Regions from separate parts of the Tardiphaga sp. 215_C5_N2_1 genome, predicted to be linked through region 4. Evidence: predicted binding sites of a transcription regulator. Region 4 holds the regulator's gene; each other region holds the start of a gene.
What was found. Region 4 encodes PhoB, which activates phosphate uptake and scavenging genes when phosphate is short. Its sites were predicted from a motif close to TGTCATNNANCTGTCAT; they were not measured.
Positions count from the first base shown of each region.

Region 1: the regulator PhoB is predicted to act here: its motif matches at 1,802-1,818, upstream of ppk2 (polyphosphate kinase 2).
Region 2: the regulator PhoB is predicted to act here: its motif matches at 1,809-1,825, upstream of AB7828_RS04320 (Orn/Lys/Arg decarboxylase N-terminal domain-containing protein).
Region 3: the regulator PhoB is predicted to act here: its motif matches at 2,020-2,036, upstream of AB7828_RS16775 (YdcH family protein).

Region 1 is NZ_CP197240.1:2,769,884-2,773,272, forward strand. Features, by position in the region: gene AB7828_RS13240 (methyl-accepting chemotaxis protein) at 1-1,267, shown strand, start outside; gene ppk2 (polyphosphate kinase 2) at 1,867-2,793, shown strand; gene AB7828_RS13250 ((2Fe-2S)-binding protein) at 3,099-3,389, shown strand, end outside.
Region 2 is NZ_CP197240.1:935,072-938,460, forward strand. Features, by position in the region: gene AB7828_RS04320 (Orn/Lys/Arg decarboxylase N-terminal domain-containing protein) at 1-1,765, opposite strand, end outside; gene AB7828_RS04325 (molybdopterin molybdotransferase MoeA) at 1,924-3,132, opposite strand; gene AB7828_RS04330 (hypothetical protein) at 3,241-3,389, shown strand, end outside.
Region 3 is NZ_CP197240.1:3,526,983-3,530,371, reverse strand. Features, by position in the region: gene purE (5-(carboxyamino)imidazole ribonucleotide mutase) at 1-385, opposite strand, end outside; gene AB7828_RS16790 (hypothetical protein) at 481-912, shown strand; gene AB7828_RS16785 (hypothetical protein) at 954-1,205, opposite strand; gene AB7828_RS16780 (YdcH family protein) at 1,630-1,836, opposite strand; gene AB7828_RS16775 (YdcH family protein) at 2,086-2,271, shown strand; gene AB7828_RS16770 (NAD(P)/FAD-dependent oxidoreductase) at 2,440-3,389, opposite strand, start outside.
Region 4 is NZ_CP197240.1:4,867,520-4,870,908, forward strand. Features, by position in the region: gene pstB (phosphate ABC transporter ATP-binding protein PstB) at 1-520, shown strand, start outside; gene phoU (phosphate signaling complex protein PhoU) at 549-1,262, shown strand; gene phoB (phosphate regulon transcriptional regulator PhoB) at 1,355-2,059, shown strand; gene AB7828_RS23155 (GcrA family cell cycle regulator) at 2,300-2,809, opposite strand; gene AB7828_RS23160 (aspartate aminotransferase family protein) at 3,256-3,389, shown strand, end outside.

The DNA.
Region 1 (3,389 bases), 2.1 Mb from region 4:
GCTGGCACTGAACGCGACCATCGAGGCGGCACGCGCAGGCGCTGCAGGCCGCGGCTTCTCGGTCGTCGCCACCGAGGTCAAGGCGCTGGCGGTGCAAACGCAGAACGCCACCGAAGAGATCAGGAAGAAGATCGACACCCTGCAGCGCGACGCTGCGAGTTCGGTCGACGCCGTGCATCGCATCTCCACCGCCATCGACGCGATCCGCCCGGTCTTTGCCAATGTCAACGGCGCGGTCGCCGAGCAGAACGCGACGACCAGCGAGATGTCGCACAACGCCACCACCGCCTCGCAGTTCATCGTCTCGGTCGGCAACAGTGCCGCGGAAATCGATAGCGCTGCAAAGGAAGCCGCTGCCCATGGCGAGCATGTCGCGCAGGCCGGCCAGGCCGTGACGATGTTTGCCTCGCGGCTGAAGTCGCGTTGCGCGGTGCTGCTCAAACAAAGCGAGCGCGAAGACGAGCGCCGACGCGAAAAGCTGCCATGTCACCTCAATGTCGATCTTCAGGCACGCGGCGGCCACATCAGCGCGCCGGTCTATGAAATCTCGATGGACGGCATTCTCATCGGCGGACCGGACGCGAACCGGCTTCCGTTGCACGACATCGTTGCTGCCGAACTCAGCGAGGTCGGCCCCTGCCGCCTGCGCATTGCCGAACATTCCCCCGCCGGCGCACAGGCACTGTTCGTCGCGCCCGACGGGGCTCTCATCAGCCGGATCGAAGACCGACTATGGGCGATCCATGACGAGAACACCGAATTCGTCACCCGCGCCATCGACGCCGGCGCCGTGCTCAACAAGATCTTTGCCGACGGTATTGCATCCGGCGCTATCAGCATCGACGACATGTTCGACGACAACTACGTCGAAATCCCTGGCTCCAGTCCGGTGCAGTACCGGACAAAGATTCTCGGCTGGGCCGACCGCGCACTACCCGAATTCCAGGATGCATTTCTCGCCAAGGACAGCCGCATGGCGTTCTGCGCCATGATCGACCGCAACGGCTATCTACCGGTACATAACAGCATCTATTCCAAGCCGCAGCGCCCGGGTGATGTCGCCTGGAACACGGCCAACTGCCGCAATCGCCGCATCTTCAACGATCCGGCTGGATTGGCCGCCGGTCGCAATACACGTTCCTACCTGATCCAGAGTTATGCCCGCGACATGGGCAACGGCCAGACCGTGATGATGCGCGAGATCGACGTGCCTGTGCGCATACAGGGACGCCATTGGGGCGGCTTCCGCACGGCGTACAAATTATGATTTGGGTTTGCACACGGCGCTGCCACCTGAGACCTGGCGCAGCGCCGCCTATTCCGTCTGCGAGTGGGCTAGCAGCCGAAACTGCCAAGGCGTCCTAGCCGCCGCTCGTTCGGCCTTCCGCATTGTCATCTCCGCCGTATGAACCGCCGCCATATCCATATGGCGCGCTGTATCCATATGAACCGGGGCCGGCACCAAATCCGCGATAGACCGTTACGGGGGCGCTTCCCTCATACCGCGCGTGAGAGGACATGATCCGTCGATGCTTGCTGGCAGCGCTATGCCCGTCTTTGGCCTGCGCGGTCCAGCTCGCAGTGCCGGCGATCAGTAAAACGGCGCCCAACAGAATGAATTTATTCATCACATTTTTCCTTGGTCAACGAGCCCCGCGACCTCAGATGCGCACGCTTGGCTCTCAAGGTAGCGCCAATCACGCGTAGTTGAATTTCGGCTTGCGGTACCCCGTCCTGCATGGACAGCGGCGGCGAGACCCATTGGGGCCATTTGCCCATTCGCCCCGGGCCTGGGAGGCAGTGTCACACCGCTGACATTTGCATCGGTCCATAACCGTGAACCCATTCGATACAAGCGGAGCTGCCATGACCGAACATTCCCTCGATGACGCGCAAGCAATCCACGACCGCATTCGTGCAGAGATGCTGGACGGCTTCGACGAAGAACTCGAGCTCGAGATCGATGACGATCGTCTCGACGCCCTGACCAACGAAATGTCCGACCACAGCCCGGCGGAGACCATCGAGCGACGCCTCTATTTCAAGGAACTGTTCCGCCTGCAGGGCGAATTGGTGAAGTTGCAGAGCTGGGTGCAGCAGAACAAGCTCAAGGTCGTGGTGATCTTCGAGGGTCGCGATTCCGCTGGCAAGGGCGGCGTCATCAAGCGGATCACCCAGCGGCTCAATCCACGCGTCTGCCGCGTTGCCGCACTCCCCGCGCCGAATGAGCGCGAACGCACCCAATGGTACTTCCAGCGTTACGTCTCGCACCTCCCCGCCGGCGGCGAGATCGTGTTGTTCGATCGTAGCTGGTACAACCGCGCCGGCGTCGAGCGCGTGATGGGTTTCTGCACCGAAGATGACGTGGAGGAGTTCTTCCGCTCGGTGCCGGAATTCGAACGCATGCTGGTGCGCTCGGGCATCATCCTGGTCAAATACTGGTTCTCGATCACCGATGAAGCGCAGCACCTGCGCTTCTCGATGCGCATCGCCGATCCGCTCAAGCAGTGGAAGCTCAGCCCGATGGATGTCGAGGCGCGCACCCGCTGGGAGCAATACACCAAGGCAAAGGAAGCGATGCTCGAGCATACGCATATTCCGGAAGCCCCGTGGCATGTGGTGCAGGCCGTCGACAAGAAGAAGGCGCGCCTGAACTGCATCGCGCATCTGCTCGAACAGCTTCCCTATCAGGAGGTCGAGCATCCGCCTGTGGTCCTGCCTGCACGCGTGCGCAATCCCGACTATCACCGCACGCCGGTGCCAGCCGAAATGTATGTGCCGGAGCGGTACTAGCCCCACAGCCGGCAGATCGCGTGACGTTTTTCGGGCAGGCCGAGCCTAACGCAACCGCAATATTCTTTTGAATAAAAGTCATCCGACGCCCACGAACAGGGCGTCGGATGACGTCGCGCAGATTTTACCGCGATTTATCCGACAGACACGCTCGCGCGACATACAAACCATACAAACCAATGTATAGTCCTGCTGCATCTTATTGCTGCTTTTGAAATGATGACCGTACGCCTATAGTACCGTCGTTGGTCGATGACGAACCATTCGCCATTGCATCATCGAGTCGAGCAAACGGGGGTCTCACTGTGGCAAATCTCAACATCAACGGCGAGCAGAAGTCCTTCGACGCACCAAACGACATGCCTCTGCTCTGGGTGCTGCGCGACATTCTCGGCATGACCGGCACGAAATTCGGCTGCGGCGTAGCGCTATGCGGAGCATGCACCGTGCATGTCGACGGCAAGGCCGTGCGCTCCTGTCTGCTGCCGGTCAGTGCGGTGAGCGGACGCGCCATCACCACAATCGAAGGCGTCGGCACCACACCGGTCGGCGCCAAGGTGCAGAAAGCCTGGCTCGACCTCGAAGTCATTCAATGC
Region 2 (3,389 bases), 3.9 Mb from region 4:
TCTCGCGCAGGAACTGCGCCACCACCGGAGCAGGGATGCCGTGTTCCGCATAGCCGCCGGTGGTGCGGTCGAAGCCGGGTGTCAGCACCGTCAGCTTGTTGGGATCGGTCATGGTGAAACCGGCTTCCATGCCGGGGAAGCCATGCCAGGCGGCGTCAGGCGCGAGCTGCCAATAGGACGGATTGGTGGCGAGTTGATCCGTGCCGACGCTTTCCCACGGCACATTGTGAACGGCGCCTTCGCTGGATGCGTCGGGAATAGCGACGCGCTCGGGCACGAAGGGCTCGAAGAACCAGCGACGCTCGGCGCGGGTTTCCTTCTCCTCGAACTCGCGGCGCACCGCGCGCATCTTCTTGCGCAGTTCGATGCCGAGGCGGATCGTATCGTCCCACAACACTTCGCCCGAGCGGCCCTTCATCATCTGCGCGCCGACATCCAATGATGCGAACAGTGGATAGAATGGCGAGGTCGAGGCGTGCTGCATGAAGCTTTCGTTGAAGCGCCGGTGCTCGACGCGGCGCTTCTGCCCGCGGATGTGGCGATCCTTCATGTGGATCTGCGACGCCTGCGAGAAGCTCGCGAGCTGCTTATGGGTCGACTGCGTCGCGATGATACCCGGGGAATCCGGACCAAGCTCCTTGAGCCCCATGGCGAAGCGACCGGCATAGAGCGGGTGGAATTTCATGAAGCCCGCCCAGGCTTCGTCGAACAGGATGTAATCGCAGAGATGGCCGATGCGCGCGATGATCATCTCGGCGCTGTAGATGGTGCCGTCATAGGTGCACTGTTCGACCACGGCGACGCGGAACGGGCGTGGACGCTTCCAGGCCTCGGGATCCGTGACCAACGGATTGATACGGATGCGCTCGCGCAGCGCGTCCTCGTCGAGCGCGTCCCAGTTCATCGGGCCGATCAGGCCCCAGGGATTGCGCGTCGTTGGCACATAGATCGGCACACCGCCTGAAATCATCAATGCGCCGTGCAAGGCCGCCTTGTGGTTGTTGCGGTCGAACAGCACGAGGTCACCATCGGTGACCAGAGCCGATAGCGCGACCTTGTTGGAGGTCGAGGTGCCGTTGAGCACGAAATAGGTTTTCTCCGCCCCGAAGATCTGCGCGGCTTCCTTCTGCGCCTGCAAAGCAGGGCCCTCATGGGTCAGCAGATCGCCGAGATCGAGCACCGAATTGTCGAGGTCGTCGCGAAACACGGCTTCGCCGAGATGTTCCATGAACACGCGGCCGATCGGGCTGCGGCTGTAGAACACGCCGCCATTGTGGCCCGGGCAGGTCCAGAGCTGGTTGCCTTCCTCGGCATAGTCGACCAAAGCGCCGAAGAACGGCGTCTTCAGTGTCTCGGCATATTGCTTCAACCGGCTGATCAGGTTCTTGGCGATGAACGGCGGGGTTTCCTCGGACAGGAAGACATAGCCGTCGATGAAATCGAGCACCTCGACCGGGACGTCTTCAAACCGCTTGCGGCGGATCAGCAGGATGATCGGAAAGTCGAGGCCCCGTTTGCGCATCAGGTTGATCAGCGCCGCGGTCTTGCCTTCGAGGCCCTTCTTGCCCCAGTCGACCACCATGCAGCCGATGGCCGCGTCGGTCTGGACTGCGATCGTGGCGTCTTCGAGCTTGCGTGCCTTGACGACCTCGAAGCCGGAACGCTCGATCTCATCGACGATCTGATTGAGCCGAATGCCCTCGAGATCGTCGGCGTCGAATGTTGGCATCGCAAACAGGAAATTGAAGCGTTTGAAATAGTCCATTTGTGCACCGATCTTGTTTCGCAGCGATGTCTCGCTGCGTTACGTGACAATTCAGTGACTGAAGCCGCGTTAAGGTATCTCAGTCAGAAAAAAGCTCAGAGAACATGCCGCGCGGCGGAAGTTCCGGTGGCCCGGCATCCCATCGCGCATCTCGGCCTTTAAACAGGCAGTCGCATGATCGCGCAGGAATCACCAGCGGCGGCGGCGGGAGCGAATGGCTTGCGGATCAGAAGTCCTTCGGCAACAGCCAGATTTCCTAGCAGCGACGAGTCCTGTTTCATCACCGGCGTCGCCACCACGGTGCCGTCGGCGCGGGTTTCCAGACGCGTGCGCAGATAGTCCTCGCGCTGGTCGTTGGCGGCGAGGTCGCGGCCGAGCACCGCGGGTTCGAGCGCGTGAGCGACCTCGTTTCGGCCGGACAGCGCGCGCAGCAGCGGCACCATGAACAGGAAGCCGCAGACATAGGACGAGACGGGATTGCCGGGCAGGCCGATCACGCGCATGCCCTGGCGGCGTCCGTGCATCATCGGCTTGCCGGGCCGCATGGCGATGCGCCAGAACGCCATCTCGACGCCGGCATTGATCAGGGATTGCTGCACGAGGTCGTGGTCGCCGACCGACGCGCCGCCGGTGGTGATCAGCACGTCGGCCTTCAGATCGATCGCGCGCTGAATGGCCGATGTGGTCGCCTCCAACGTGTCGACGGCGATGCCGAGATCGACCACCTCGGCGCCTTCAGCGCGGGCCAGCGCACGCAGCGCGAAGCCATTGGAGAGCACGATCTGGCCGGGGCCGGGGACCGCACCGGGCATGACCAGTTCGTCGCCGGTGGCGAGCACGGCAACGACCGGCCGTCGCCGCACGGGCAGTGACGGATGGTTCATCCCGGCGGCAAGCGCCAGATCGCGGTCGGTGAGGCGGGTGCCGGCGCGCAGCAGCACATCGCCTTCATTGAAATCGACGCCGGCCGGGCGGATATGCTTGCCGGAAATCGCAGCTTCGTTGATCCCGACGACGTCACCTTCGCGCGTTGTGTCTTCCTGGATCACCACGGCGTCGGCGCCAGCGGGCAGCACGCCGCCGGTGAAGATTCGCAGGGCTTCGCCGGTCTGCAGCGGGCGGTCGAACGGCTTGCCTGCGGCGATCTCGCCGATGACGCGGAGCTTGGCGCCCAGTGTCGCATCGGCGGCGCGCACGGCATAGCCGTCCATCGCTGACATGGGCTCCGGTGGCTGCGTGCGCAGCGAAGCGATGTCGCGGGCGAGCACGCGGTGGAACGCGTCTTCCAGCGGCACCATCTCCTCAGGCAGCGCATCGGCGCCTGCGAGAATCGCGGCCATGGCATCGGTAACCGGCATCAGGGCCATCGCGGGGATCTCCGGCAGTGTGGGCGCCCGTCATAGCGGAGAGCGGGAGCGGACGCAAAACCACTGGCGCTTTGGCAGGGCAGGGAAACACGGTAGACATCGGCGATCATGACCGACAACCACGCCGCAACCGCCGATGAAGCGCCTGTCTGGCGGGCAGATGTCGATGCGCTGGCGTTCCGGCCGTCCGGCCATCGCGGGCTATGCATGGTGCACCGTCATGCGTTCCGGACGCTGCTCCGGCGCTACCCGTCGCC
Region 3 (3,389 bases), 1.3 Mb from region 4:
CCGCGAGCAGTGCCGCATTGATCGCGCCGGGTTTGCCGATGGCCAGCGTGCCGACGGGCACGCCGCCCGGCATCTGTACGATCGAATAAAGCGAGTCGACGCCGGACAGCGCCTTGGATTCCACGGGCACGCCGAATACCGGGAGTTCCGTCAGTGCCGCGGCCATGCCGGGCAAATGCGCAGCGCCGCCGGCACCGGCGATGATGATCTGGAAGCCCGCTGCCTTGGCGCCCTTGGCGAATGCGACCAGCCGGTCCGGCGTGCGGTGGGCCGAGACGATGCGCGCCTCATGGGATACGCCGAGCGCTGTCAGCGTTTCGGCGGCGTGGCGCATGGTTTCCCAGTCCGACTGGCTTCCCATAATAATGGCGACGGGCGCGGTCATTCCGTATTTTCTTTCGCGAATCCAGAAAGATAGGCTGGAAATACAATGTCGTCCCCTTGCGTGGCAAGGAGCGTGGCAAACATGATCTCGTCTTGGTGAAGACTGGCAAGCCTTGTAACAAATCCCATGCAAAAGAAAACCCGAACGCCTGCTGCAAAGTCGGTCAAACGCTCGATGAAGCCGGCGTTGCGCGGTTCCAAGGCGTTGGTGCCGCTGCCGAAAGCCGCGCGCCGGCGGCCACGCTGACGATCCGGCGGCTGGAGGCGCAACTTACGGAGGCGCAGGCGAAGATTGCCGAATTGCGCGCTTCGGCGGAAACTGACTTCCTGCTCGATATTCTCAACCGCCGTGGCTTTGCCCGCGAGCTGACCCGCGCCGTGGCGATCGACCAGCTCACTTTCGTCTTCCGCGACATCAACGTGTCGGCTGGCGCCTCTGCAGGCGCCGCACTGCTGGGTCCCGATGCCGATGGCGAAGCCGCGTTGGTTCAGGCAGACAAGGCGATGTATGAGCGCAAGACCGCGTGACGTGCGAAAGTGTAGTTAGTCGATTGTCGGCGTTGGCGCCCTTACAGCGCGCTGAGGTCGCTTGGCACTTCGCCAAAGGCGCGGATCACCTGGGCGTCACCGAACTCGCCGATCATCGGATCGCCGGTACGGCTGAAGGCCAATGCGCCGATTGAACCTGGCGCACGGGACAATAGTTCGGCGCGGCGGATGGCGCCGGATGCGCTCTGACATTCCTCGGCGGCACCGGCGGCCGGCGAACCAGAGTCGTCGTGCAGGAAGGGCAGTGCGACATAATAGGTGATATCGGCCATGGTGCCCTCACGAGTCGATTGATCTCGGCGCAAGAATGTTCTTATTTTGTTCTTATTGTCAAGTTTCGACAGCGCCTCGTTTGCAGTCGCCCCATTTCGCTCCTGTTAGGCCGCAATAGCTGGCTTGCGTAGTGCGAGCGTCACGTCGGCCAGCGCGAGCGCCATGGCGATCAATTCGCGGCCCAGCAGTTTTCACCGCGCCACAATGCGATGCTGGCCAGAATTTAAGTCTGGCTGTCGTGCCTACGATGCCGCGCGAAAAGAGCGGCGGCCGTCGCGAAGCAAGGTTTTGACGACGGGCGAGTTCAACGCCCAGCCTGCTGCATTCACCGCGAGTTAAAGAAAGCCGATCCATCGATCATCGCGCGTTGAGTTCGTAGCCCTGGCCGTTCTTTAAGCCACAGCCACAGCGCGACGCGTTGTCTCAGGCAATAATATCCGGGGTGATCTGGTCTTCGATAAAGGAGATCCGGTCTTTCAGCTGAAGCTTCCTCTTCTTCAACCGTTGCAGTCGCAAAAGATCGGGTGCCGGTGAATGTTGCAAGGCATCGATAGCGGCGTCGAGGTCGCGATGTTCCTGCTGCAATCGGGCGAGTTCTAACGGGAGTTCGCGATCTTCGTCGTCGTTCATGTTTCTAGCTGACTGGATTCGCAAGTCATTTGCGAGGAATTTCTAGGATGACTATCGCCGGTGCAGGCGCACCACGCAAGCCGTCCGGTTCCATGTTTTTGCGGCGCGATCAGGTCACGATTCGTTTCACACGATACCTGAAACTCAAAATACACTTTTCAATACCCATCGACAGATGTCCACTGTCATGTAGAATTCATCGTCCAACCGAACGTATCCTGAGGTTCAATCCTACCGAGGAGTTTTCGAATGGCACTACAGGCGCATCTCGTCGAACTGGAACGCAAGCACAAAGTTCTCGAAAGCGAATTGCACGAAGCGCTCGTGCACCTGTCTACCGACGATCTCCGCATCGTCGAACTCAAGCGTCGAAAACTGATGGTCAGGGACGAAATCCAGCGTCTCAAAAACGGGGCCAGCGAAACGGTGCACTGATCAACGGCTGCACTGATCAGCGAACGATAAATCACAGCATCGACATCGCCGTCTACGTCACTGCTTTTGCGTAGGTGCGATGACGTCTTCCCCTCATCCCGCGATAGGTTTGCGACGAAGCTCCAGTATTCGGTTGGCCTGGATCGCTTCGCCTGCAACCTTTCGCGTTCAATGTCCCGCCATCTCAGCCACGTAGTCCGCGATGGCCAGTGATGATGTCAGCCCCGGTGACTCGATGCCGAACAGGTTGATAAGGCCCGGCACGCCATGGGTCTGGGCACCTTGGATCATGAAATCCTGCACTGCGACTGCGGGCGGCACGATCTTCGGCCGCATTCCGGAATAGCTTGGCATCAGTGCGCCGTCCGGTAGACTCGGCCAGTAGCGCCTGATGGCCGGATAGAACCTCTCTCCGCGTGCCGGATCGACCGTGTAGTCGATATGATCCACCCACTCGACGTCAGGGCCGAAACGCGCCTGACCGGCCAGATCGAGCGTCAGATGCACGCCGAGGCCGCCCGGTTCCGGCACGGGATAGATCAGCCGCGAGAACGGTGCTTTCGCATTGCAGCTGAAATAACAGCCTTTCGCCAGATAAGCGGGCGGTATGAGGTCGAGCGGCATGCCGTCGAGCATGCGAGCGATCGCGGTTGCGGACAGGCCTGCTGAATTGATCAGCATGTCGCAGGCTAGTGTCATCGGAGCCTCGCCGCCGATATCCAGCTCGAAACCGTCGGCGGTGACCCGGCCACGTTCCAGCGGCGCGAGGAATGCGAAGGCCGCGCCGGCGGCTTCCGCTTCACCGCGCAGCGACAACATGTAGCTGTGGCTATCGACGATTCCGGTGGAGGGGGACAACAGCGCGGCTTCGCAAGCCAATGCCGGCTCCAGCGCCCGTGCCTCTGTCCCGGATAATTGCTCGAGATCAGCGACGCCATTGGCTTCGGCATGCGCTTTGATCGACGCCAGTTTGGCGATTTCCTCCGGACGTGTGGCGACGATCAGTTTCCCGGAGTTGCGATGCGGGATGCCGCGATCGCGGCAATAATCATAGAGCGCCTGTTTTCCAGCGACGCAGAGCCGTGCCATCAGGCTTCCGGCCGGATAATAGATGCCGG
Region 4 (3,389 bases):
TCTCAACCTGCTGCGTGCCCGCGTCGGCATGGTGTTCCAGAAGCCGACCCCGTTCCCGATGACGATTTACGAAAACATCGCCTTCGGTATCCGCCTCTACGAAAAGATCTCAAAGTCGGAGATGGACGTGCGCGTCGAGAGGGCGCTGCGCGGCGGTGCACTCTGGAATGAGGTCAAGGACAAGCTCAACGCGTCGGGCCTCAGCCTGTCGGGCGGTCAGCAGCAGCGTCTGTGCATCGCGCGCACCATCGCGGTGCGGCCGGAGGTGATCCTGTTCGACGAGCCGTGCTCGGCGCTGGATCCGATCTCGACCGCGAAGATCGAGGAGCTGATCGATGAGTTGAAGGATCAGTACACGATCGCGATCGTGACCCATAACATGCAGCAGGCTGCCCGCGTCTCCGACAGCACGGCCTTCATGTATCTCGGCGAGTTGATCGAGTTCGATCAGACCAACAAGATCTTCACGTCGCCGACCGACCGCCGCACCCAGGATTACATCACCGGCCGCTTCGGCTGACGCGACATATTCGCGGGAGGAATTTGAGATGGCTTTTGAACACACCACCAAGGCTTTCGATGACGATCTGCAGGAGCTGACCCGTCTCGTCGCCGAGATGGGTGGCCTTGCGGAACGGCAGATCGTCGAATCCGTCGATGCGCTGATCCGCCGGGACGTCGCGCTCGGTGCGCGCGTCGTCGCCACTGACTCCGAGATCGACCAGTTGCAGCGCACGATCGAAGAGCGCGCCGTGCTGACCATCGCCAAGCGCCAGCCGATGGCTGTCGATTTGCGCGAGATCGTCGGCGCGCTGCGCGTCGCCACCGATCTGGAACGCATCGGCGATCTTTCCAAGAATATCGGCAAGCGCGTCAATGCACTCGACAGCGACTTCCATCCGCTGAAGCTGATCCGCGGCCTCGAGCACATGACCGACCTCGTGACCACCCAGGTCAAGGCTGTGCTCGACGCCTATGCCGCACACGATCTGCCCGCTGCGATGACGGTGTGGAAGGGCGACGAGGAAATCGACGCGATCTGCACCTCGCTGTTCCGCGAACTCCTGACCTATATGATGGAAGACCCGCGTAATATTTCGTTCTGTATCCACCTGATGTTCTGCGCCAAGAACATCGAGCGGATCGGTGACCATGCCACCAATATTGCGGAAACCGTGTTCTACATGATCGAGGGCCAGCAGATCCTCGACAAGCGCCCGAAGGGCGACATGACCACATTCGCGAATACGCCGACGGTCTGAAGCATGATCAGGAAAAGTGGAAGCCAGTCTTCCGCAAGGATCATGATTTAAAGACTTGTCGGACGTCACTGAGGGTATTGATCAAGATGGCTGTGAATGCACGCATTCTGGTTGTGGAAGATGAAGAGGCGCTAACGACGCTGCTTCGCTACAACCTCGACGCCGAAGGCTATGATGTTGAAACCGTCGCTCGCGGCGACGATGCCGACACCCGCTTGAAGGAGCGGGTGCCGGATCTCGTGGTGCTCGACTGGATGCTGCCGGGCCTGTCCGGCATCGAACTGTGCCGCCGCTTGCGCGCACGGCCCGAAACCAAGGCATTGCCGATCATCATGCTGACGGCGCGCGGCGAAGAGAGCGAGCGCGTTCGCGGTCTCGCCACCGGTGCCGACGACTACATCGTCAAGCCGTTCTCCGTGCCGGAGCTCCTGGCCCGCGTGAAGGGTCTGCTCCGTCGTGCAGCTCCCGAGCGTCTCGCCACCGTCCTGGCGTTTGGCGACATCGAACTCGACCGCGACAAGCGCCGCGTCGTGCGCTCAAGCCGTCCGATCGATCTCGGTCCGACCGAATATCGCCTGCTGGAGTTCTTCCTGGAACATCCGGGCCGCGTGTTCAGCCGCGAGCAGTTGCTCGACAGCGTCTGGGGCCGCGACATCTATATCGACGAGCGCACGGTCGACGTGCATATCGGCCGCCTGCGCAAGCTGCTCAATCCCGCCGGCGAGCCCGATCCGATCCGCACCGTGCGCGGTGCCGGCTACGCGCTGGACGACCGGTTCGACAAGGCGGCGGAGTAGGTGTCTTCCTTCTCCCCGCCTGCGGGGAGAAGGTGGCCCGGCATAGCGCAGCGACGCCGGGTCGGATGAGGGGGACTCTCCATCGGCTTCGGAGTCTGTGGAGCGCGCCCCTCACCCGACGCCCTCATGCTTCGCATGCGGACGTCGACCTCTCCGCCTGCGGGGAGAGGTTAGAAGCCCCAAACAAAAAAATGCCCGGCTCATCACCGGGCATTTTCTTTGGCTTGGATATCTTCCAGCTCAGCGCGTCGGCTTCGGCACCGCGCGGCGGCGGTCGCTTGCCGGCTGATAGGCGATGCGCGAGTGATGCGCGCAATAGGGGGCGCCGGCCAGGGCCTTGCCGCCGCAGAAATAGAAGTCCGCGCTCGACGGATCGCCGATCGGCCAATGGCAGGTGGCTTCGTTGAGTTCGACCAGCGACAGGCGCTGGCTGATCGGCACGATGTTGTCATAGGCGATCGGGTCGGGCTCGGCCTCGATCTCGTAATTATGGGCCAGCGCGGTATTGCCGCGTGCCATCGGGCGGGCAACGCGTACCATCTGCTGCGCCGGGCGCGCCTTGCGCTGCCGCGGAGCTGCCGAGGAGGGGCTCTTGGCACGGCCGGACAGGCCAAGGCGGTGAACCTTGCCGATCACGGCGTTGCGGGTCACGTTACCGAGTTCCGCAGCGATCTGGCTGGCGGAAAGGCCGCCTTCCCAGAGTTTCTTCAACTGTTCGACGCGATCGTCGGTCCATGTCATTACCGTCATCGCCGTTTTCCCTTCGTGAGCGCCGGCCTGACCGGGCAGCGCTGCGAGTTGAGACTTCAAAAATCCCTGCGGTCAGAATCCTTTAGCGCTCACCGGGCGCGAATTTCGCGTCCGGCTGTTACGCCGCACTGGATGTGTCAAAAGGATCTACCGCCGCACGAGATGTCGTATCCGACGAGGCAAAAGCTACAATATGCCGTGACTCGCGCGCAAGAGTCGGGCATGCCGCGTCCACATGCTTCTGCAAGTAAAGCTGCAAAATCGGCTTTTTCTGCGACTCCGTGTGACTCGAAAGCCGCAGTGCGCGGTTGACAGTCTTCACAGCACACATAGAATAATGCCCACGTGCCGCCCGAGAAGGGCGGCACGTTTCGTTTCTAGGGTCCGTTGTTCGATTTCGCACAGTTGTCATCGACGCGGCCGCAGTCTTTTCGATCGGATCGGTTATGACCAGCAACGCAACGTCTTCGCCCCTCTCTCAGGCTCACTTGCTGCCTGTTTTCGCGCGTGCGGATGTCGCTTTCGAGCGCGGTGAAGGCGCGTGGCTGATTGGAACCGATGGCGAGCGCTATCTCGATTT